One region of the Marinobacter lacisalsi genome, then DNA from elsewhere that is predicted to be linked to it. Evidence: predicted binding sites of a transcription regulator. Region 1 holds the regulator's gene; each other region holds the start of a gene.

Region 1 (8,007 bases):
GGATACCTTTATCAATCAGGGGGTATTCCGGTCATTCGATGCACAGGGGCGGCCAAAGCTGGTCGCCACCAGCCCCCGCACGGAACAGTTCGACGATCGTCAGGAGGCGGTTCTGGAGGCCCCGGACGCCACCCTGTATGATCACGAGGCTGACCTGCGCTGGCTGGTGGTCGCCGATGAGGGCCTCTACCACATGACCACCGAGGTGATGGAACTGGAAGGCAGCGTCAAAGTCACACGCAGCGTTGAAGGCGGTAATGCCGTGCTGCTGACAGAATATCTTCTTATCGACAACCCTGCCGGCAGGGCCACCACAGATCATCCCGTTACCCTGAAGTCGCCGGGCAACATCACCCACGCCCGGGGCATGACCGGCTGGTTTGATGAACGGGTAGTGGAATTGGAAAACTCAGTTGAGGGGATCTATGAAACCCGTCCGTAACCTGGCAAGCCGCCTGCTACTGATGTCAACGCTGGCACTGGGGCCGGCGCTGCCCGCCCTGGCGTTCAACCTGGATTCCAATGAGCCGATCCGGGTTACCGCCGATTCAGCGCGCCTGGATGACACTCAGGGCACGGCTGTCTATCGGGGCAATGTCAAGGTCCGCCAGGGCGGGATTCTGCTGACGGCTGACCGGGTCGATGTTTCCCGCAACGCCGCCGGCCTTGACCAGATTGACGCCAGCGGGCGCCCGGCCACCTACTACCGCCCGGCCACGGAAACCGAGAGTGCCGTGAATGCCGAAGCCCTGAAGATTCACTATTCCGCCGGCGACAACCTGCTGCGCTTCGAGCGGGAAGCGGTCGTGAAACAGGGCGGAGACGAGTTCCGGGGCGCGGTGATCAATTACAACACCGCCAACAAGGTGGTCACCGGCGAAGGCCGCACAGCGGATGGCGAGGGATCTGGCCGGGTTGAAATGATCATCCAGCCCCGTGGCAACAGCAGCAACTGACGGCGATATCCATGGCATTACTGCAGGCGAATCATCTCGCCAAAAGCTATAAACAGAAAAAGGTCGTCATTGACGTCTCGCTGAGCATCGAGAGCGGACAGATTGTCGGCCTGCTCGGCCCCAATGGCGCCGGCAAGACCACGTGCTTCTACATGATCGTTGGCCTGGTGCCCGCGGACCACGGCCACATCAGCATAGACGGCAAGGATATAACCCCCCTGCCCATGCACGGGCGGGCCAGACAGGGCATCGGTTACCTGCCCCAGGAAGCGTCTGTTTTCCGCAAACTGTCGGTAAGCGACAACATCATGGCGATCCTGGAAACCCGCAAGGACCTGAACCGCCGGCAACGGGTGGAAAAAATGGAAGAACTCCTGCAGGAGTTCCATATAACTCACATTCGCGACAGTGCCGGCATGGCTCTGTCCGGGGGTGAACGACGCCGCGTGGAAATAGCCCGCGCCCTGGCCATGGAACCGGCATTCATCCTGCTGGACGAGCCCTTTGCCGGGGTCGACCCGATCTCTGTCAGTGACATCAAGCAGATTATCCGTCACCTGCGGGACAAGAACATCGGCGTACTGATCACCGACCACAACGTCCGGGAAACGCTGGATATCTGCGAAAAAGCCTACATCGTCAGCAGCGGTCATATCATTGCGTCCGGCTCGGCCGACGAGGTCCTGGCCAACCAGCAGGTCAAGGAAGTCTACCTGGGGGATGAGTTCAGGCTCTGACCTGCCGAGGACAACAACCGCCCCTGGCGGTTTTTACACACTGGAACACACACCGACACCCCTGCAATTGTGTTGCCAGCATCAAGGGGGTACACTCGGCAAAGAACTTGCTTGTTATTTCCAAGTATCCGGTAACGCTGATTTTTTTGTTGATTTTCAGCTATTTTTTGAGCTGAGTCAGTGGTTTTGTCCACTGGTGCGTTACGGTTACCTCAGAAGGGTGATGGATGTGAAACCATGGTCATGAAAGCCTCCTTACAGTTAAAGATGGGTCAAAGCCTCACGATGACCCCGCAACTGCAACAGGCGATCCGTCTGCTCCAGCTTTCCACCCTCGACCTGCAACAGGAAATCCAGCAGGCCCTGGATTCCAACCCGATGCTGGAAACCCCCGAAGAGGAAGAGAACGCGGAGGCGTCCGATTCCGACCGGGAGCAGCAGGACCGGGATGATCGGGATCAGGCCGAATCGGCCACGGCCTCCGAGGTCGACAACAGCTGGGAAGAATCCGACTGGTCGGCAGAGAACAACAGCGCCGACACCATTCCGGATGATCTGCCGGTGGATACCGCCTGGGATGACATCTATCAGACAGCCCCCGCCCCCGCTTCCCGGGGCGAGGACGACAACGATTCCGACTTTGAAAGCCGCAGCCCGACCACCGAAACCCTCCAGGATCACCTGGAATGGCAGCTGAACCTCACCCCCATGAGTGATCGGGACAGCGCCATTGCCCACGCCTTGCTGGATGCGGTGGACGATCGTGGCTATCTGACCTCAGACCTGGATGAAATCCATTCCGGCCTGATGGACGAGGAAGACGAAGACCCGGTGGAGCGGGACGAGGTAGAGGCCGTTCTTCATCGCCTGCAGCACTTTGACCCGCCCGGGGTCTTTGCCCGTGATCTGCAGGAGTGCCTGCTGATCCAGCTGAACCAGCTGCCGCCTGATACTCCCTGGCTGGATAAGGCCCGGTTGGTGATTACCCACTACATCAATCTGCTTGGTAACCGGGACTACGCGCAATTACTGCGCCGCAGCCGCCTCAAGGAGGATCAGCTGCGGGAGGTGCTGGCGGTCATTACCGCGCTTAACCCCCACCCCGGCAATACTCTGGACCGCTCCGAGCCGGATTACGTTATTCCGGATGTGATCGTAAGCAAGGATAAGGGGCGCTGGCGGGTGGAATTGAACCCGGAAATTGCCCCGCGCATTCGTGTCAATGCCAGCTATGCTTCCCTTATAAGGCGGGCCGACAGCAGTGCCGACAACACCTACCTGCGGGATCAGCTGCAGGAAGCGAAGTGGTTTATCAAGAGCCTGCAGAGCCGTAACGAAACCCTGTTGAAGGTGGCGACACGAATAGTTGAACATCAGCAGGGTTTTCTGGACCATGGGGAAGAAGCGATGAAACCGCTGATCCTTTCGGACATCGCCCAGGCGGTGGAAATGCACGAATCGACCATTTCCCGGGTTACCACGCAGAAATACATGCACACACCCCGCGGCATCTTCGAGCTGAAATTCTTCTTCTCGAGCCATGTGAGCACGGAGGAAGGCGGCGAATGTTCGTCAACGGCCATTCGTGCGATGATCAGGAAACTGATTGCGGCGGAAACCCCGAAAAAGCCGCTCAGTGACAGCAAGATTGCCACCATGCTGGGAGAGCAGGGCATAAAGGTGGCGAGGCGAACGGTGGCAAAATACCGTGAAGCCATGCACATTCCGCCCTCCAACGAGCGGAAACGACTGGTCTGAACATACGGGTCTGATACAAACAGGAGAAGCCCATGCAACTGAATATTTCCGGTCATCACGTTGAACTGACTCCCTCCCTCAAGGATTACATCAACGAAAAATTCGAAAAGCTCGAGCGCCACTTCGATCACATCAGTAATTGTCAGGTCACCCTGGAAGTGGAAAAAGTGCGCCAGATTGCAGAGGCCACGCTGCATGTGGTCGGTGGCGAGATTCACGCCAAGGCGGAAAACGAGGACATGTACGCTGCTATCGACGCCCTGGTGGACAAGCTTGACCGACAGATCCTCAAGCACAAGGAAAAGAACGTTGACCGGATGCACGGAGCAACCGCCCGCTAACGGTTGTCATGCCGAAACGGCTATAATCTGAATCACATCGCTGCGGTACGGGTTCGTACCGCAGCATTTTTTTATCGGGACCGATGAGAATCCATGACCGATTCGACCTTGACCATCAATAACATCCTGGCGCCGCAGCTCACCCACTGTCGCGTTAACGGAACCAGCAAGAAGCGGATTCTGGAATTTATCGCCGAAACAGTCGCCGAGGAGTATTCGGAACTGGATGAAACCCAGATCTTCAACAATCTCGTCGCCCGAGAGCGCCTGGGCAGCACCGGTATCGGTCAGGGAATTGCCATTCCCCACTGTCGCCTTGAGGGTTGTACCCGTGTGGTCGGTGCTCTGGTTACCCTTGAGGAGGGGGTCTCCTTTGACGCCATCGACAACCAGCCGGTGGATGTACTGTTCACGCTGATCGTCCCCCGGGAAGCCACATCAGAGCATCTCGAGCTGCTGAGCCAGCTGGCGGAGCAATTCAATGACCGAAGTTTCTGTGATGCCCTGAGGGCCTGCACTACGGCTGACGATCTTTACCAGAAGATGACCGGCAACGCCTGATCCTTCATCGGGGAACAGGATACATCCGGGCTCATTACCGGCCAAGTCGCCAAGGGACAAGTCTCATGAAGCTGATCATCGTTAGTGGACGTTCAGGCTCTGGCAAGAGTACGGCCCTGCACGTGCTGGAAGACCTGGGGTTCTATTGCATTGACAACCTTCCCATCGGCCTGCTGTTTCCGCTCACCACGGAAGCCACATCCGGCCACTCCGGCAGTCGGCTGGAGAACATTGCTGTCAGCATTGATGCCCGCAACCTGTCTGACGAAATTGCCAATTTCGAGGCCATTCACCAGCGCCTGCTGGACTCCGGAATGACCACTGAAATCATCTACCTGGACGCCACCGAACAGTCACTGCTGCAACGCTTCCACGCCACTCGCCGCAAACACCCGCTGAGTGACGATGAGACCTCGCTGCCCGAGGCTATCCGTTACGAGAAACAGCTGCTGGAACCCATTGCCCAGCTGGCAGACCTGTACATGGACACCACGGATCTTTCCATGTACGAGCTGCGGGACATGGTCAAACGACGGATTATCGGTCGTAGCGAGCAGGAACTGGCGCTGCTGTTCCAGTCATTCGGTTTCAAGCACGGCGTGCCGGTGGACTCCGATTACGTACTCGACGTTCGCTGCCTGCCCAACCCTTACTGGGACCCGCAGCTGCGAAAATATACCGGCATGGATCAGCAGGTGATCAATTTTCTCGGCTCTGACGAGATGACCAACCGCATGATCGATGACCTGACCCGGTTCCTGGAAAACTGGTTGCCTCAGTTCAGCAAGAGCAACCGCAGCTACATGACCATCTCCATCGGCTGTACTGGCGGCCAGCACCGTTCAGTGTATGTCTGCGAGCAGTTGTCCCGCTATTTCAGCCGTCAATACAGCCGGGTACAGACCCGGCACACGGAGCTCCCCCACCTGAACCCGAAAGCCAGTGGCACTTCATGATCCGCCAGCCTGTCACCATCATCAACAAGCTCGGCCTGCATGCCCGTGCGGCCGCCAAACTGGTTGAAACCGCGTCCGCCTTCGAGAGCAGGGTCCTGCTCGCCAAGGGTGACCGTGAGGTGGACGCCAAAAGCATTATGCCGGTAATGATGCTGGCGGCCAGCCAGGGCACGGAAGTGGAGCTGGCGGCCGACGGTCCCGACGAACAAGAGGCAATCGCCGCCCTGGAGGCACTGATCAATGACTATTTTGGCGAGGGCCAGTGACCCATGAGAGAGCACCCCGTGAACAGACAATCCACACCCCAGGACGCCGCCGCAGATGACGACGAGCTGATCAAGAGCAAATCGCAGCTGAAGCGGGAAATGCACGCCCTTCAGGAGCTGGGCAAACGAATGATGGACCTGAGCGATGAACAGCTGGCTTCACTGCCCATTAGTGAGACCCTCAAGGCAGCCATCGTTGAGTCCCGGCGTATCCGTCAGCATGAGGCCCGCCGCCGGCACCTGCAATACGTAGGCAAGGTCATTCGCAACGAGGCTGATCCTGACGGCCTGCGTCGCTCCGTGGAAGCCTTCGATGCAGGCAGCGAGGAACACACCCGTCGCCACCATCTGGCCGAACGCTGGCGTGACCGGCTGATTGCCGAAGGCAATACGGCGGTGGCGGGTTTCGTGGAGCAATGTCCGGCAACCGATGTGCAGCACCTCCGCAACCTGCTGAGGAATGCCCAGAAAGACGTGAAATCCGGGAATAATACCGGCCACAGCAAGAAACTGTTCCGCTACCTGCGGGAGTGCATCGACGAGGCTGAGCGGAGCTCCTGAACCAAAGATTTTTTGGCCACGGAAGAACACGGAAATAAAAATCAAAAACTCTTTTTTTAGCCACGAAATCCACGAAATCTCACGAAAAGGCTTCGCCAGATAACCCTCCCCCCAGAGCTCAGGGTAGGCAATTTTCGTGTTCTTTAGTGGATTTCGTGGCCAATAATGTCTTTGTCTTTGCGTTTTTCTTCCGTAGCAAATCAGTCTTTTCCGGGCCGTATACGCCCTCAGAGGCGCCGGTGTTCCCAGACCGGCATGCGTGTGCGGATCTGCTGCAGGTAGTCCGGGTCAAGATCCGCGACGACAACCCCGGCACCCTCCACCAGTTCCTTCAGAATTCTGCCCCACGGGTCGACGATCATGGAGTGGCCATAGGTACGGCGACGTTCGCTGTTCTGGCCGCCTTGCCCCGGCGCCACCACCCATACCTGGTTCTCTATCGCGCGGGCACGCACCAGTGGGTGCCAGTGGGCATCGCCGGTGTGCCAGGTAAAGGCGCTGGGCAAGGTTATCCAATCCACCTCCTTTTCGCGCAGTTGCCGGAACATCTCGGGAAAACGCAGATCGTAACAAATCGATAGTCCCAACCTGCCCACCGGCGTATCGACCGTTACCAGATCCTCACCCGGCTCAAAGGTGTCCGATTCCCGATACTGCCCCTGGCTGTCTTCAACCATCGCATCGAACAGGTGGATCTTGTCATAGCGGGCCACCTCCCGGCCCTGATCATCGATGACCACACAGCTCGCCCGCACCCGATCCTCAAGGGTGGTTCCGTCGGGCCTGGCCCCGATGGGCAAAGAGCCGCCAACGATCCATAGCCCGTGCTTGCGGGCCTGTTCTGCCAGGAAACTGCGGATCGGACCGTCGGCAGACACCTCGCGACTGCCATGCAATGGCATATTGGCGGTATCCAGTACCGCAAAGTTTTCCGGCAGAACAGCCACCCGGGCGCCCTGCTCGGCGGCACGGGCCAGCAGAAGCCCGGCCTGGTTGAGGTTGTCATCAATATCCGTTGTGCTCACCATCTGGATGGCGGCGACGGTCTGGGCATTCGCCATAGCGATCTCCGTTGCGGATGACTGTGGTGTGGGACCCCAGGCTTATTCCCGGTTGCCGGAATCAAAGATATTGCGCAGCTTCACGTCCGGATTATCCCAGGTTCCCCTTACACTATAAGTGGCGCTGGTCAGTTTGCTCAATGGTTCGCCCAACAACTTGTCCAGCACGAACAGTGCGCCCCCCACTGGCGGCGAAGCGCCCATCAGGATGGCCGCCAGGGGCAGGTTCTGGGTCAGGGGTAATATCACCACCAGCCGCATCTCGAGGGTTTCATCGGCCAGGTTGGTCAGGCCCGACAGCCTTAGCGCACCGGACGGGCCCGCCAGCTGCAGGTCCGGGTCCCAGGTGAGGACGCCGTGATCCAGCTTTGCCTTGCCATAAATTGCGTCGAAGGCGACACCGGCTTCATAGAGGTCCGAGAAGTCGAATTGCAGCCGGCGTTGTAGGGTATCGGTATTGAGCAGGTTGAACAGGCGGAAAAGCTGCGCGGTTTCATTGCTCTCAAGGATCACACCATCGTCCAGACGGACGCTGAACTCGCCGTTCAGGCGCCCGGCGTCAAACTGGTCCGGCCGTCCCGGCCAGGCGATGTTCAGGTCAATCACCGAGCTCTTGTTGGTCAGGGGCATCGGCTGTCCCAGCAGACTGGCCAGGTCCTGAAGCCCGCCGCCCTCGAGCACGCCTTGTACCACGGTTACCTGCTCGCCGGAGGTGATTCCCCAGCGGAGCTGGCCATCAAATGCCAGCGACCCCACACGGCCCTGAAGATCCATCAGGGTTACCTGGTCCGGGGACGGAGACAGCACAAA
Region 2 (8,007 bases), on a different contig from region 1:
ATCGCCCTGGCATAATCACCGGCATTGACCTGTTTCGCCAACTCATTGGCCTGCTCTTTCAGCTGGCTGGTGGTTTCAGGATCCAGGTGGGAGCCGTTTTGTTTGTCTTCGCTCATGGGAGCACATCCAGACTGTCTGTTCAGGTTTCAAAGCGCTTCTGGCGCTCTACTCAATACGCTCGAAGATCTTTTCGATCTTCTCCTTGAGTACAGCGGCCGTGAACGGTTTGACGACATAACCGTTTACCCCAGCCTGGGCAGCCGCGACGATCTGGTCGCGCTTGGCTTCCGCAGTCACCATCAGGATCGGCAGGTCCTTGAGCTGTTCGTCGGCGCGAACTTCCTTGAGGAGATCGAACCCGGACATGCCTGGCATGTTCCAGTCCGTCACCAGAAAGTCGTACTTTCCGGAACGAAGCATGGGCAGCGCCGTATTACCGTCATCCGCCTCATCGGTATTGGTAAACCCGAGGTCACGCAGCAGGTTCTTGATAATCCGCCGCATTGTGGAGAAATCGTCCACAATGAGAATTTTCATGTTCTTGTCCAATGGGACCTCCAGTTGGTCGTCGCTGGAATAATGGCCGGGCCCGAATCGTCACGGACCTGGAAAACACGGATGACACCGCTTTACCGCCGCCGGTTTCCCGGCTGATGGCGTCATTCTAGCAGCCTCAGCGTTGCTTACCGTTTCAATGTGTTATCGCGCGACATTCCGCTCTGCGGCTTGTGCCGTCAGCTTGCTCAGTCGTTCAGCAACCTGTTAAGGGGCACGCTACTGTGTTCCGGCGTCAGATGCCTGCCATTCTGAAAGGCGCCCCCGCAACCGCAACGCGGCCTGGCTGTGGATCTGGCTGACCCGGCTCTCACTGACGCCCAGTACCGCGCCAATCTCCTTCAGGTTCAGCTCTTCCTGGTAATACAGGCCGAGGACCAGCTTCTCACGCTCCGGCAGTTCCTCGATGGCGGCTGCCAGATTACGCCGGAAAGCGGCACCCGAAACCTCGTCCAGGGGATTATCCGAAGCTTCCTGTTCGTGTATCGGCAGGTCTCCGGATTCATTGAGTTCATCCAGGGAAAAAAGTCGTCCGGAATTGGCATCACTGAGGCAGGCATGGTAAGCGGACAACGTCATTCCCAGCTCGTCCGCCACCTCGTGATCCAGGGCTTCCCGACCTTCCCGGTCCTCCACCATCTTGATGGCGGCGGACACCCGGCGGGCATTGCGATGGACGGAACGCGGTACCCAGTCACCCTTGCGGATTTCATCGACAATAGCACCGCGAATGCGGATGCCGGCATAGGTCTCAAAGGAGGCGCCCCGGTCCGACTGGTACTTGGCGGCGGCTTCGAGCAGGCCCATCATGCCAGCCTGCATCAGGTCCTCGAGCTGTACCGAGTCCGGTAGCCGGGCCATCAGGTGCAGGGCGATTTTCTTGACCAGCGGCGCATGCTGCTCCACCAGTTGATGGGCATCGCGCCGACCGGTTTGATGATAGATTCCGAGACTTCTGGCCAATGTCATGTATCCGGTTAACCCATACAACAGGATTGGATCAGGCGTTTGTGCTTACCAGGCGCTCCACGAAGAACTCCAGATGCCCCCGGGGGGATGAAGGTAGCGGCCAGCTGTCGACCTGTTCCGCCAGCGCCTTGATGGCCAGCGAGGCCTTTGCCCTGGGGTAGGCGTCCAGCACGGCGCGCTGCCGCTGAACCGCCTTGCGCACTGCCTCATCGTAAGGAACCATGCCTACATATTGTAGTGCAACATCCAGGAAGCGCTCGGTGACCCGGGTCAGTTTACCGAACAGATGTTTGCCTTCCTGTTCGTTGCGGACCTGATTGGCAAGGATACGGAAGCGGTTGACGCCATAGTCGCGGTTCATCAGCTTGATCAGGGCGTAGGCGTCGGTGATGGAGGTCGGTTCGTCACAGACAACCAGCAACAGTTCCTGGGAGGCTCGCAGGAAACTGACCACGCCTTCGGAAATGCCGGCAGCGGTATCCACAATCAGCACGTCGATCTGATCACCCAGCTCGCTGAAGGCGTTGATCAGGCCCGCATGCTCCATGGGTGACAGCTGGGTCATGCGCTGGGTGCCGGAGGAGGCGGGGACAATCTTGATGCCGCCCGGGCCATTGATCAGTACATCACGGAGATCGCATTCCCCGGACAACACGTCGGAAAGATTGTGGCTGGCGGTGATGCCAAGTAGCACATCGATGTTGGCCAGCCCCAGGTCCGCATCCAGCAGGACAACACGGCGGCCCATCTGTGACAGGGCGATCCCGAGATTCACCGAGACGTTGCTTTTGCCCACGCCACCCTTGCCACCGGTGACTGCGATAACCTGAACCGGATGTGGTCTGCTCATAGAGGTTCTTGTTTCCCGCCAAGGTTCTTGTCGTTAACTGTCTTGTTCTGCAGTGCCAGGGACCACGCCGGTCAGCGCCGGGCAGTGGGACCTCAGGCACCTTCTGCCATGGTCTGCTGTTTGCGTGCATCGCGCAAGCGCTCAACGCCCAGACGAACCAGCGATGCCGAATTGGCAGGATGCAGATCCTGGGGGATCTTCTGGCCATCCGTTACCCAGGACACCGGCAGCGCGGTCTCCAGCGCGAAACCAAGTACTTCACCCAGGGTCAGGGCTTCATCCAGCTTGGTCATGATGCAACCTGCGAGACTGGCCATTTTATAGCAATGCCACATGGATTTCATGATGCGCGGCTGGCTTGTCGCCGGCACCACCAGGTGTGGACGCACCGGGTGGCGGCTTTGCGACAGCTCACGCAACTGCTCCTGACACCCGGGATCGGCGCCGGATAACCCGGCGGTGTCAATCAACACCAGGTGGCGACCAGCCAGCTCGTCCAGCACCGCATCCAGGGAGTGGGCATCGTCGACCACCCGCACCGGTACGTTAAGGATACGACCGAACACAAACAGTTGCTCGTGTGCAGCCACACGATAGCGGTCAGTGGTCACCAGTGCCAGTGAATCGGCACCATGTTCCAGTACATACTGGGCCGCAATCTTGCCGATGGTTGTGGTCTTGCCGGAGCCGGTGGGCCCAACCAGGGCATAGATGCCGCCGCGGGAAGCCCAGTCACCGCTGCCGGTTTTGAGGCCGGCCGCCAGGGTTCTCAGGGAACGTTTCCAGTTGTCTTCCAGCTTGCCGCGACCACTCTGGCGCGCCAGGGTGGCAGCCAGCTGCGGGCTCAGACCAAACTCTTCCAGGCGCTCGCCAAGGCGCTTGCGCACCGCTTCGATCGCTTCCTCGGCCGGTTTCTCCGCCGTGGTGTCGGTCTGCTCCGAGGGCCCCTTGTCGGTAATCATCGCCCTCAGGGAGGCAAGCTCACGCCGCATGACCGCAAGCTCATCATCGGCGCCCTTGATGTCAGCCGCTGACGGAGCGGCGACGGATTCCTGACGGGTCTCCGGCACCGGTGGCAGGTTGTCCACATCGAGCCGGGTGTCGCCGTTGCCAAAGCGCTGGTGCGGGTCGTGCCCCCGGTGCGGGCTGCGCAGCTCCCGAATACGGTTGCGGGAGCGGTCAAGTTCTTCCTGCAGCCGGCGATGCTGTTCCGCCTGCAGCTCCCCCAGGCGCCCGCCACTGGTGGCTTCGGCCGCGGCATCGCCCAGTTTCTGGCGCGCCATGTTTTCGTCGTAGTCCAGCGCGGTGACAATCTCTACACCGCCGTCAATCCGCCGGCTGGACAGAATTACCGCATCGTCGCCCATGGCCTCGCGAACCTGCTTCAGGGCCGCTGACATGGTTGCCGCAAAGAACCGTTTGACTTTCATCTGACTCTACCTCCCAAGTGGGCCGTTACTGGCCGACCGACGCCACAATGGTGATCTGCTTGTTTTCCGGCACTTCCTGATACGACAGCACGTGCAGGCGCTCTACCCCGTAGCTGGCAAACTTCGCCAGCACCGGCCGCAGCGGCCCGGACACCAGCAGAATCGCTGGTTTGCCCATCATCTCCTGCCGCTGGGTGCTTTCCTGCAACGACCGCTGCAGTTTCTCCACCATCCCTGGCTCAAGCACCATGCCGATGTCGTCACCACCGCCGGATTGTTGACTCTGTTGCTGACTCTTCAGCAATAACTGTTCCAGTTCCGGATCCAGGGTAATAACCGGTATCTCTTTATCGTTGCCGCAGATGCTCTGCACGATCATCCGACGCAAGGCCTGACGGGCCGCTGATGTCAGCACCTTCGGATCCTGGCTCTTGGGATGAACGTTGACGATGGCTTCGGCAATGGAGCGCATGTCGCGGATCGGCACCTCCTCCTGCAGCAGGCTCTGCAACACCTTCAGCAGGATGGAAATGGAAACGGTGGTGGGCACCAGTTCCTCAGCCAGCTTGGGCGAAATCTTCTCCAGCTGGTCCAGCCACTTCTGCACTTCCTCATGGCCCAGCAACTCGTAGGCATGGCTCTGCAGAATCTGATTGAGGTGGGTAGCCACCACGGTGCTGGCATCCACCACGGTGTAGCCCAGAGTCTGCGCATTGTCTTTCTGGCCCGACTCGATCCAGATGGCATCCAGGCCAAATGCCGGATCCTTGCCGGCGATGCCTTCCACCTTGCCGAACACCTGGCCGGGGTCGATGGCCAACTCCCGCTCAGGGTGGATCTCCGCCTCGGCGATGGTGACGCCCATCAGGGTGATGCGATAGACGTTGGGCATCAGGTCCAGGTTGTCACGGATATGCACGGACGGCATCAGGAAGCCCAGATCCTGGGACAGCTTCTTGCGCACCCCCTTGATCCGGCTCAGCAACTGGCCACCCTGGGACTTGTCCACCAGGGGGATCAGCCGATACCCCACTTCCAGGCCCACGATGTCCACCGTGGCCACGTCGTCCCAACCCAACTCCTTGTGTTCGGGCGGTGCCGGCAGCCCCTGATCGCCGGCGTCGGGCCGGGCACCCCCGGTGGGTGCGGGCTTGGCTCCGGTGTCACGCCTGGTGGCCGGCCAACCGCTTCCACCTTCTTCTTCCACCGTCTGCCGCTCACGTTTCCAGATCCACCAGGCTGCACCAGCCGCCAGCAGGCCAAGGCCAAGGAAAGCGACATGGGGCATACCCGGAATGAGACCCAGCAGGATCAGGATCGCGGCGGCAATGGCCAGCGCCTTGGGCGCATCGAACATCTGCTGGAGAATCTGCCCGCCCATATCCTGGCTGGACGTCACCCGCGTCACCATGATGGCCGCAGAGGTGGACAGCAGCAGCGACGGAATCTGCGCCACCAGACCGTCACCAATGGTGAGCAGGGCATAATTCTGGGTAGCATCCATGAAGCTCAGGCTGTGCTGCAGCATACCGATGGCGATACCGCCGATCAGGTTAATGAACAGGATCAGCAGACCCGCCACTGCATCGCCTTTCACGAATTTGCTGGCACCGTCCATGGAGCCGTAGAAGTCGGCCTCCTGGGCAATTTCCTCACGACGGTGCTTGGCCTCGTCCTGGTTGATCAGGCCCGCGTTCATATCGGCATCAATGGCCATCTGCTTGCCGGGCATGGCATCCAGGGTGAAGCGTGCACTCACCTCGGAGACACGACCGGCGCCCTTGGTGACTACCAGGAAGTTGATAATCATGAGAATGGCGAACACCACCAGACCGACGGCGTAGTTACCGCCAATCAGTACGGCGCCGAAAGATTCGATCACCTTACCGGCGGCGTCACCGCCCTCGTGGCCATTGAGCAGTACAATCCGGGTCGAGGCCACATTCAGGGCGAGACGCAGTAGCGTGGCGACCAGCAGCACCGTTGGAAAAGCGGCGAACTCCATGGGCCGCAGGGCGTAGACACACACCAGCAGAATGGTGATGGAGAGCGCGATATTGAAGGTGAACAGAACGTCCAGCAGGAACGCCGGCATGGGCAGGATCATCATGCCCAGTAGCGCCATGAGCATCACGGGAACACCCAGGTTCCCCCGTGTCAGGGATTTGACGTTGTGCAGGACAAGGGCCCGATCCATCTTGAAGGAACACTCCACGGCTGACGGCAATCACGCATTAGCCCGGGTCGGTTTTTTGACACTCGGGTCGCTTCACCATGGATAGCGGCAAGATCCATACCATTTCTTACAGAATCGTCAGACTCCCCCTGACTGAACCGTCACGATACGGTATCCTTGCGCAAATCCCACCCGACCAGTCGACAGGTGAGTCATGCCCATTCACGAAGTGAAACACCCCCTCATACAGCACAAACTCGGCATCATGCGCCGCGCCGATATCAGCACCAAGAATTTCCGGGAGCTGGCCCAGGAAGTGGCCGCCCTGCTGACCTATGAAGCCACCAAGGACTTTGCCCTGCACAAGGAAACTATTGAAGGCTGGGCGGGCCCGGTGGAAGTGGAGCAGATCGGAGGCAAGAAAGTAACCATCGTGCCGATTCTGCGGGCCGGCCTGGGCATGCTCGACGGTGTGCTGAGCCTTATTCCTGTCGCCCGGGTCAGTGTGGTCGGCCAGATCCGCAACGAGGAAACCCTGGAAGCCTCCACCTACCTGGAAAAACTGGTGGGGGAACTAGACCAGCGCATGGCGCTGATTGTGGACCCCATGCTGGCCACCGGTGGCTCGCTGATATCCACCATCGACCTGCTGAAGAAGGCCGGCAGCACCGAGATCCGCGCCCTGGTTCTGGTGGCGGCGCCAGAGGGCATCGAAAAGGTGCTGGAGAAGCACCCCGACGTGTCCATCTATACCGCCTCCATTGACGATCATCTCAACGATAAAGGCTACATCCTGCCTGGTCTGGGTGATGCCGGTGACAAGATCTTTGGCACCAAACAGAAGGATGTCTGACATGCAGGATACCGATCACACCACCTCCCTGCGGGAGGACTACGCCGGCGATCCGGTCTGGCGCCAGGCACTTGCCGGGTCCCAGATGCTGCTGGTGGCATTTGGTGCACTGGTGCTGATGCCCCTGCTCACCGGGCTGGACCCGAGCGTGGCGCTATTTACCGCCGGTATGGGTACGCTGATCTTCCATATCGTGACCGGTGGCAAGGTGCCGGTATTCCTGGCATCTTCCTTCGCCTTTATCGCCCCAATCATGGCGGCGAAAAGCCAGTTCTCCATCCCGGAAATCCTGGGCGGCCTGGTGGCTGCCGGTATTCTCTACATCCTGCTCAGCGGTGCAGTGCGCCTGCGGGGCACCGGCTTCGTCAACCGTCTTCTGCCACCGGTGGTGATTGGTCCGGTGATCATGGTGATTGGCCTGGGCCTGGCGCCGGTGGCAGTGAATATGGCCATGGGACGCACCGGTGACGGGTCCGCCGAACTGGTGCCCTACACGCCAGCCATCGTGATCGCGATGATTTCGCTGCTGGTCACCATTGTGGTGTCGATCTGGGCGAAAGGCATCTTCCGCCTGCTGCCTATCATGTTCGGCATTATCGTCGGTTACCTGGTCACCTACATCGCCGGCAAGACCGGCATAACGCCGGTTATCGTGGACTTCACGCCGATCCAGGAAGCCGCCTGGTTCTCGATGCCGGCCTTCCAGACGCCATCGTTCAGCTGGGGCGCCATCCTGTTCATGATTCCGGTGGCCATCGCCCCGGCCATCGAGCACATCGGCGACGTACTGGCCATCAGCAGCGTAACCGGCAAGAACTTCCTGAAGAAGCCGGGCCTGCACCGCACCCTGCTGGGCGACGGCCTGGCCACCAGCTCCGCAGCTTTCCTGGGCGGCCCGCCCAACACCACCTATTCGGAAGTGACCGGCGCCGTGATGCTGACCAAGAACTTCAACCCGAGGGTGATGCTCTGGGCAGCCGGGGCGGCTATCGTACTGGCCTTTGTCGGCAAGTTCGGCGCGGCCCTGCAGACCATTCCGGTACCGGTCATGGGGGGCATCCTGTGCCTGCTGTTCGGCTCCATCGCGGTGGTCGGCCTGAACAGCCTGATCCGCAACCAGGTGGACCTGTCCCAGGCCCGTAACCTGGTCATCGTGGGCGTCACGCTGGTCTTC
Region 3 (8,007 bases), on a different contig from region 1:
TCAGCCAGACCACGGGCGGCTTCCTCCGGCGAGATCAGGCCACCAAAGTTGACCATCCGGGTCTTCACATAGCCCGGATGGAGCTGGGCAACGGCGATTCCCCGGGGCTTCAGATCCACCGACAGGGACTTGCCAAAGGCATTCAGGGCCGCCTTGGAGGCTCGGTAGCCGTAACGGCCCCCGGAGTCATTGTCAGCGATTGACCCCATGCGGCTGGTGATATTGGCAATCTTGCCGCCTTCGGGAATCAGTTCCACCAGGGCTTCTGCGACCCGTAGTGGTGCGTAGGCGTTCACTTCCATCTGCGTGCGGATGGAATCAAAGTCGATACTGCCCAGTTGCTCGTCCTGAAGCAGGCCGGCATTGTTGATCAGCAGATCAATCTGCTCACCCGCCAGCGCCTGCTTCAGGCCCAGCACATCCGCTTCCCGGGTAACGTCGATGCGGTCGATCACTCGAGCCGCCACTGCTTCCAGCTCACCGGACGATTGTCGACACACGCCTATCACCTGCCAGCCGTTGGCGGCATACAGACGGGCCAGTTCCAGCCCGATGCCCCGGTTAGCGCCGGTTATCAGTACCTGTTTCATGCTTTCACCTCCGGTTTGCTATTTTATGGAACCACCGGGCAGGATAAGCGAGCACCATGAACGATCCAACCAGAGACTGGAAAAACCTGACACCGCAACAGGCCATAGAGCTACAGAGGCAGACCGCCGGGCAGGTTATTACCCGCGACCAGCTGCCAGAGATCACCACCGTTGCCGGGGTCGACGTGGGGTTCGAAAACCGGGACACCGCCCGCGCCGCCATCGTAGTCCTGCGGCTGAGCGATCTGAAACCCATCGACCACGCCATCGCCCGCCAGCCAGTGCCCATGCCCTACATCCCCGGCCTGCTGTCGTTCCGGGAATGTCCGGTGATCCTCGAGGCCCTGGGCAAGCTCGACCGCCAACCGGACCTTCTGCTGTGCGATGGCCAGGGCATTGCCCACCCCCGGCGGCTGGGGGTTGCCTCCCACACCGGCATCCTTACCGGCCTGCCCACCATCGGCGTTGGCAAGAGCCGCCTGACCGGCACCCATGCCCCCGTTCCGGATGACAAGGGCGCCTGGGTACCGCTGGAGGACAAGGGCGAAACCATCGGGGCCGTGCTGCGCACCCGCAAGGGCGTCAAGCCACTCTATATTTCGCCCGGGCACCGGATCAGCCTGCCCACGGCCATTCACTATGTCATGGCCTGCGTCACCCGCTATCGATTGCCGGAAACCACGCGCTGGGCAGACGGCATTGCGTCCGACCGGGGCCAGAAATGGCTGGACCAGTTACCAGTTAAACCTGACAGATAAGCCCTACTGACGGGACAGGCGCTCACGGGTGGCCAGCCGCCCTTCCCGACGTATTGCGGCACCGTCGTACCGGCGTTTCTCATCCTCTGATTCCGGCGCGACGGCCGGAACATCCACCGGCTTACCCTCATCATCCAGGGCCACGAACGTAAAGAAGGCCGACAGTATATGGCGCACGTCGCCGGTGTAACTGTTCTCTGCTTCCACCCGTGCCCCGATCTCCATGGAGGATCCCCAGCTGCGGTTCAGGGACAGGCTGAACAGCAATGTGTCATTGCCCTTGGCCGGGGCGCGGAAATGGATGGAATCCACCGCCGCCGTGACGCACACGCGCGCGGAATGCCGTTCGGCAACCACCAGGGCCAGTCGGTCACACTTGGCCATGATCATCCCGCCGAACACCGTATTCTGGGCGTTCATATCGTTCGGAAAGACTTTGTAGACGTGTTTATCGATGGCGGATGCCGCCACGGGCTTGCTGGTTTTTGAAGACATGCCTGGAGCGCTCTCCTGCTGCCGGAAAAGGAAAATCCATTTCACTACTATACGCTAGTGTGCCTTAACCCTGGTGTCCCGTTTGGTTATCCAGGCCCTCAGAAAACCTGGTCATACCTGATCCCGACTACAACGCCATTACACTTATTACACAATCAGCCCCTGAAACCACCTGAAAAGCCCTCAAACGCCTTGGTAAGTCAGTGGAGAAATATTCAATCTGGCAACCGTGAATGATGCACGTTTTGCTGCCAATTCGTGAAAGCCCAATCCTTGTACGTGTCGCTAATTTAGGTTCCGGGGGATGCGGTTCCCCGACAACAACTCACAACAAAGTACTGCAACAGGAATAACAATATGTTCAAGCACAATGCCAACAATTCTCTGCGGTCGCTGATCGCAGCCAGCTCCCTCCTGCTGTCCGCTACGGCCTTCGCCGCCGGCGGTGGTGGCGGCGACGATGGTGGCGACGGATGCACGAGTAACTGTGGTTTCGAGCGCGGCCCGGATCCCACGGTTTCCTTCCTGGAGGCTTCCCGTGGCCCCTACTCAGTTCGTACTGACAACGTGTCCAGTTTTGTAGGCGGTTTCGGTGGTGGCACCGTTCACTACCCCACAGGTACCACGGGCACCATGGCGGCTGTCGTGGTCATTCCCGGCTTCGTGTCTGCCGAGTCCTCCATAGAATGGTGGGGGCCAAAGCTGGCGTCCTATGGTTTCGTGGTCATGACCATCGACACCAACAGCGGGTTTGACCAGCCGCCCAGCCGCGCTACCCAGATCAACAACGCGCTGGATTACCTGATTGAGGAAAACGGCAGCAGCACCAGCCCCTACAGCGGCATGATCGACACCGATCGCCTCGGTGTTATCGGCTGGTCCATGGGCGGTGGCGGCACCCTGCGGGTAGCCGCCGAAGGCCGGCTCAAGGCAGCCATTCCGCTGGCGCCCTGGGATACCTCCAGCTTCCGGTTCCGCAGTATCACCACGCCGACAATGATCTTCGCCTGTGAGTCTGACATTGTCGCGCCGGTTGGCAGCCACTCGGAGCCATTCTACGAAGCCATTCCGGACTCTACCGACAAAGCCTTTGTTGAACTGAACAATGGCAGCCATTACTGCGGTAACGGTGGCAACAGCTACAATGACGTACTGGCACGCCTCGGTGTTTCCTGGATGAAGCTGCACCTGGACGACGACCAGCGGTACAACCAGTTTGTCTGTGGACCGAACCACGAGTCTGACTGGGACATTTCCGAGTACCGGGGCACCTGCCCTTACTGATGAAGCCCGGAGAAAAACAGTAGTATTCAACTGATCGAAACCATGCTGGCTACCTCCCTGCCAGCCTTGACGGGTCGTGGTTCGCCACGGCCCGTTTTTATTGTTACATCCGTTATAGCTCCAGATTTCTCAATGCTCGACAGCAGCCCCATATAGCAAAGTCCCTCCCTGCCCAAAAAGAGCGAGCGCTCGAAACACCAAATTCAAAGCCATTGCGAAACACAAGATACTCATCCACGAAATAATGTGATCGGCGCCTCCAGGGGTGCTAATTCGTGAAAGCTGCGTCTTGAGGACCGAACTAACGTTGACCTCGGGGATAGACAGATCCCCGCCAACAACACTCAAATAAGACAACGTTACAGGGAAATCTATATGTTCAACTCGATTGGAAAGAAATCAGCACTGTCGCTGATCGCAGCAGGCAGCCTCATGTTCTCCGCTTCTGCCTTTGCCATCATTGGTGGGGGCGGCACTGGCGGTGGCGGCGGTGGTGGCGGCGGTTGCGAAAGCGACTGCGGCTACGAGCGCGGCCCGGAGCCCACTGCATCCTTACTTGAATCCTCCAGTGGCCCCTTTAGCGTGCGCACCAGCAACGTGTCCGGCACTGTCCGGGGTTTTGGGGGTGGTACGATTCACTACCCCACCGGCACGAGCGGAACCATGGCTGCGATCGTCGTTATCCCTGGCTTCGTCTCCCCCGAGTCATCCATCGCATGGTGGGGACCAAAGCTGGCCTCCCATGGCTTCGTGGTCATGACCATCGATACCAACAGCGGGTTTGATCAACCGCCCAGCCGTGCTACCCAGCTCAACAACGCCCTGGATTACCTGATCGAGCAGAACAGCAGCAGCCGCAGCCCGATCAGCGGTATGATCGATACCGATCGCCTGGGCGTCATGGGCTGGTCCATGGGCGGTGGCGGCACCCTGCGTGTTGCAACCGAAGGCCGGGTCAGCGCCGCTATTCCTCTGGCGCCGTGGGATAGCTCCAGCCTGCAGTTCCGCAGCATTGACACGCCGACCCTGATCTTCGCCTGCGAGAACGATTCAACAGCACCGGTCAGAAGCCATGCCGATCCGTTCTACGAAGCAATTCCAGACTCTACCGCGAAGGCCTTTGTTGAACTGAATGGTGGCGGCCATACCTGCGCCAACGGCAGCAGCGGCTTCGGCGGAAGCTACAACGACGTATTGAGCCGCCTCGGTGTGTCCTGGATGAAGCTGCACCTGGACAAGGACCAGCGCTACAACCAGTTCGTCTGCGGCCCGCGCCACGAGTCCGACAGCGACATCTCAGAGTACCGCGGCACCTGCCCGTACTAAACCAACCGCGATTCCTGAAAGTTGCAGTACTGTCTATTACAGGCCTGAAGAATGAATAGCCTGAACCGGGCTACGGAGGATCCGTAGCCCGGCTTTTGATTCTGCCCCATCCATCCTGCCAATACGTGACCCTGCTTTGGCTTGCCCCAGTATCGTTCCAAACCCGACACTCCGTTTGACCGGGTGATGGAAATATCGAATGAACGAGGAAGTAACGTTCAGGCGACACGGGCCGGGTAGTCGCAAAACAGAATGCACTGGCCAGCGGTAAAAACTCCAATACCATTGTAAAAAATGCCAACCGGGGAATGACAAAGCCTATCTATCGTCTTCAATGGCATGTCGAAGTCGTTAAATATGCCGAAGCTCCCGAAATACTCTATGGCCTATCCGCTTGGCCGCCCTCTGGGCATCTCAACGGATGCCTGTCTGGCTCCATAAGCCACTGGGTTAATGCATATGCACTTAAATAAAACACAACTGATAATAATACATGTCGAGATGTTTTCTGGGTGCCATCGCATCCGAAAGGTCATAATTCATACACAATAACCCTTTGCTTTTTCTGTATTTTATTATTAATGAAAATATATTCATAAAGGGGCGCCTGCTGGAAGAAATAGAGGACCCTGCTCCGGGACACAATAACTGTCGAAATGCTTTGCGCCGCTTTTTGCTCCATATATTCTAACAAACTGTTTTAAAAGGAAAACAAAAACGGGCACGATTTTCGCTTATATGTTTGGCAAATGGCCTGAAAGACCGAGTCGGGTCATTGTTTCAACCCCATTCGTCATGCGGTGTTGAATAGAAGCCAAGGATCTCTGCAGTACTGGATTGAGACAGCCTGGTTGCTAAAAGAACTAGATGGACATGGTGCTTAACAACTGGAGAATAGTTATGAAAATGAAAATGATCGCCTCAGCAGTCGCTTTGTCTGTATGGGCAGGATACGCAGGCGCTGTCGTTGTTGTGGAAGACGGATACAACGACCTGTCGGACAGGCTGGCCGGCTTTGGTGCAACGGTTGATGCCAACGCGGATCAGCTTGCCGATGGCAACGACAGCCACTGGGAAATTCTCGGCGGCAACGCCACAACCACAATGGTTCTGGAGCTGGCCGGGAAGAAGGGCGTTAACACCTTTGGCATCTACGACCCGGCTGACAAGACCAACTTCTTCCAGCTCTTCTCTGGTGTGGATACCGTGTCTTCCCAGGTATCGCTGAGCATTGCCGGGGATGGCACTGTCACAGTTGGCGGCTCAGACCTGGGAGCCCTGAGCTCCACGACCTTTGGTTTTTACCTTGGCCGCAGTGATCCACTGTTCTATTCCGACAGCTCACTGAACCAGGGCGGAGAAGACCAGATGGCCGCCTTCAAGGGCGACGGAACCACGAACCTGACACTGCCAGTACCCATTGGCGCGACCACGTGGGAACTGGAGGACTACTTCCTGGCGTTTGAAGACCTGCCGTACGCCAGCGGTGACAAGGACGTTAACGATATGGTGGTGTATGTTCAGAGCATCACCACCGTGCCCGAACCCGGCACCCTGGCCCTGCTGGGTCTTGGTCTGGCCGGCCTGGGTGCTGCCCGTCGTCGCAGAGCCTGATATCACGGCCTGAGCCAACGGCACACAAACAAAGCCATAGGGCTACCGCCCTATGGCTTTTTTATTCCAGGTTTGCGACAACCGCCCCGAATGGGGGACGAGAATGCATCTTTGCTGTCTTCCCTGTAGAGCCCGCCACAGAGAGTGTGCAACCGGAACATGTTACGGGTCGGAGCGGGATTCTTCCGACGCTGGCGTGTCGCCTTCGAACCCTGAAGGGGTATCCACCACCCGTGCACGGAGTCGTGGCAGCTGTGAGGGATAGTGCTGCTGGATAAAGGACACCAGCCCTTCCCGGATGGCACATTTCAGGTCCCAGTTTTTGGTGGAGTCCGGAGCGCTCATCAGGAAACGGACCTGCAGCGCCTGATCACTGGAATCGGTCACCTGAACCGTCGCCACGTTGCCATCCCACTGTTTCGCCTTGTCCAGCAAGCGGAAGAATTCCTGTCGCAGGGGTTCAATCGGCATGGTGTAGTCCACCCAGATAAAGACCGTGCCCAGCAAATCCGCCGTATTCCGGGACCAGTTCTGGAAAGGGTTCTCGATAAACCACTGCAAAGGCACGATCAGACGACGCAGGTCCCACACCCGCAGGACCACGTAGGTTGCCGTCACTTCCTCGACCCAGCACCATTCACCCTGCACGTAAAGCACATCATCGATGCGAAACGGCTGGGTAAGCGCAATCTGCATACCGGCGAGAAGGTTACTGAGCACCGGCCGTGCGGCGAAACCCAGGATAATACCGCCAACACCCGCGGATGCCAGCAGACTGGCGCCCACCTTCTGTACCGGCTCAAAAATCATCAGCGCCGCACCAATGCCCATGATAATGATAAGGACATTCAGGCAGCGCACCAGAAAACGGGTCTGTGTCTCCACCTTCCGGGCTCTTTTCCACTGCCCCTCCAGCACCGGGTTGAGCAGCACAATGACCTCGCCAATAACAGAGGTCAGACGGACTGCGGCCCACGTCAGGGACAGAATCAGCAGCAATGTAACCGCCTGCTGCACTGCCCCCAGGAGCACCAGGTCATCCGGTGCGCCATTGAGCACAGCCTTGAGCACCAACAGACTGGTAACTACACCAAGCGCCCTGGCTGCCGCGTCCAGGAACAGTCGGGGGACAGTTCGCCGCTCTGAAAAATGGCGGATCAGGGCCAGCGACACCCGGTAAATGATGTAAGTTGCCAGCACCGCCAGCAACGCCGAAAGCCCCGGCAGCAACCATGCCTGTAACCCCGTTTCCACCGCTTTCAGCATTGCTCTTTCCTTTTGAATTGTTTGGCATACCTCTCGGTAAACGTAAGAGATGCGGCGCCGAAACGCCAGAGGCAACAGATGTCAGTAAACTGGATTAGTCCCACCCCCCTGCCCCCGAAACCTGCCCCCACATTCATTGCTATCCGGCAACGTCTCCTGAACGCGCCTTGAAATCACACGGGTCCGTCATAAGCTCAATAGGTATACGCAACATCTTTTGACCCTGAACTCATCATCAACCCACTGCGGAGAGTGACATGGCAGGAGCAAGCGGCAGTTACCACGAGCCCATAGAGCAACTGACCAACAAGACCAGGGACATGCATCGGGCCCTGGTTTCCGTGCAGGAAGAGCTGGAGGCCGTCGACTGGTACCAGCAGCGTGCGGACGCAACGGAGGACGAAGAGCTCAAGGGCCTGCTGCTCCACAACATGCGGGAGGAAATCGAACATGCCTGCATGGTGTTGGAATGGCTGCGACGCAACCACCCTGATTTTGCCGAACAGATGGACATCTACCTCTACACCAAAAAGCCCATTCTGGAGGCAGAGGAAGAAGACGCGGACCTCAGCGCCGCCGGAGAGGAAAGCCCCGGCAAATCGCTGAATAAATTCACCATCGGTTCCATGAAAGGTGAGTAAACGCCATGAATTATCTCAATCGGGAAAACGCCT

What was found. Region 1 encodes sigma-54, which starts transcription at its own class of promoters, with help from an activator protein. Its sites were predicted from a motif close to ANTGGCATNNANNTTGCTNT; they were not measured.
Region 2: flhA (flagellar biosynthesis protein FlhA) is a predicted target of sigma-54. The motif match lies at 6,086-6,105, and genes of this name have one in related genera.
Region 3: ACFOZ5_RS03945 (PEP-CTERM sorting domain-containing protein) is a predicted target of sigma-54. The motif match lies at 5,171-5,190, and genes of this name have one in related genera.

The regions. Positions count from the first base shown of each region.
Region 1 is NZ_JBHSDI010000013.1:224,594-232,600, reverse strand. It holds gene lptC (LPS export ABC transporter periplasmic protein LptC) at 1-442, shown strand, start outside; gene lptA (lipopolysaccharide transport periplasmic protein LptA) at 426-956, shown strand; gene lptB (LPS export ABC transporter ATP-binding protein) at 968-1,693, shown strand; gene ACFOZ5_RS11040 (RNA polymerase factor sigma-54) at 1,937-3,451, shown strand; gene hpf (ribosome hibernation promoting factor) at 3,484-3,792, shown strand; gene ptsN (PTS IIA-like nitrogen regulatory protein PtsN) at 3,886-4,353, shown strand; gene rapZ (RNase adapter RapZ) at 4,419-5,309, shown strand; gene ACFOZ5_RS11020 (HPr family phosphocarrier protein) at 5,306-5,575, shown strand; gene yjgA (ribosome biogenesis factor YjgA) at 5,594-6,136, shown strand; gene ACFOZ5_RS11010 (carbon-nitrogen hydrolase family protein) at 6,364-7,197, opposite strand; gene ACFOZ5_RS11005 (YhdP family protein) at 7,240-8,007, opposite strand, start outside.
Region 2 is NZ_JBHSDI010000010.1:7,904-15,910, reverse strand. It holds gene ACFOZ5_RS05965 (protein phosphatase CheZ) at 1-116, opposite strand, end outside; gene cheY (chemotaxis response regulator CheY) at 166-549, opposite strand; gene ACFOZ5_RS05955 (RNA polymerase sigma factor FliA) at 775-1,524, opposite strand; gene ACFOZ5_RS05950 (MinD/ParA family protein) at 1,556-2,374, opposite strand; gene flhF (flagellar biosynthesis protein FlhF) at 2,467-3,804, opposite strand; gene flhA (flagellar biosynthesis protein FlhA) at 3,830-6,001, opposite strand; gene upp (uracil phosphoribosyltransferase) at 6,195-6,833, shown strand; gene ACFOZ5_RS05930 (uracil-xanthine permease family protein) at 6,835-8,007, shown strand, end outside.
Region 3 is NZ_JBHSDI010000007.1:77,866-85,872, reverse strand. It holds gene ACFOZ5_RS03970 (SDR family oxidoreductase) at 1-590, opposite strand, end outside; gene nfi (deoxyribonuclease V) at 647-1,348, shown strand; gene ACFOZ5_RS03960 (acyl-CoA thioesterase) at 1,352-1,843, opposite strand; gene ACFOZ5_RS03955 (alpha/beta hydrolase family protein) at 2,201-3,127, shown strand; gene ACFOZ5_RS03950 (alpha/beta hydrolase family protein) at 3,503-4,453, shown strand; gene ACFOZ5_RS03945 (PEP-CTERM sorting domain-containing protein) at 5,354-6,067, shown strand; gene ACFOZ5_RS03940 (mechanosensitive ion channel family protein) at 6,230-7,333, opposite strand; gene ACFOZ5_RS03935 (encapsulin-associated ferritin-like protein) at 7,591-7,974, shown strand; gene ACFOZ5_RS03930 (family 1 encapsulin nanocompartment shell protein) at 7,980-8,007, shown strand, end outside.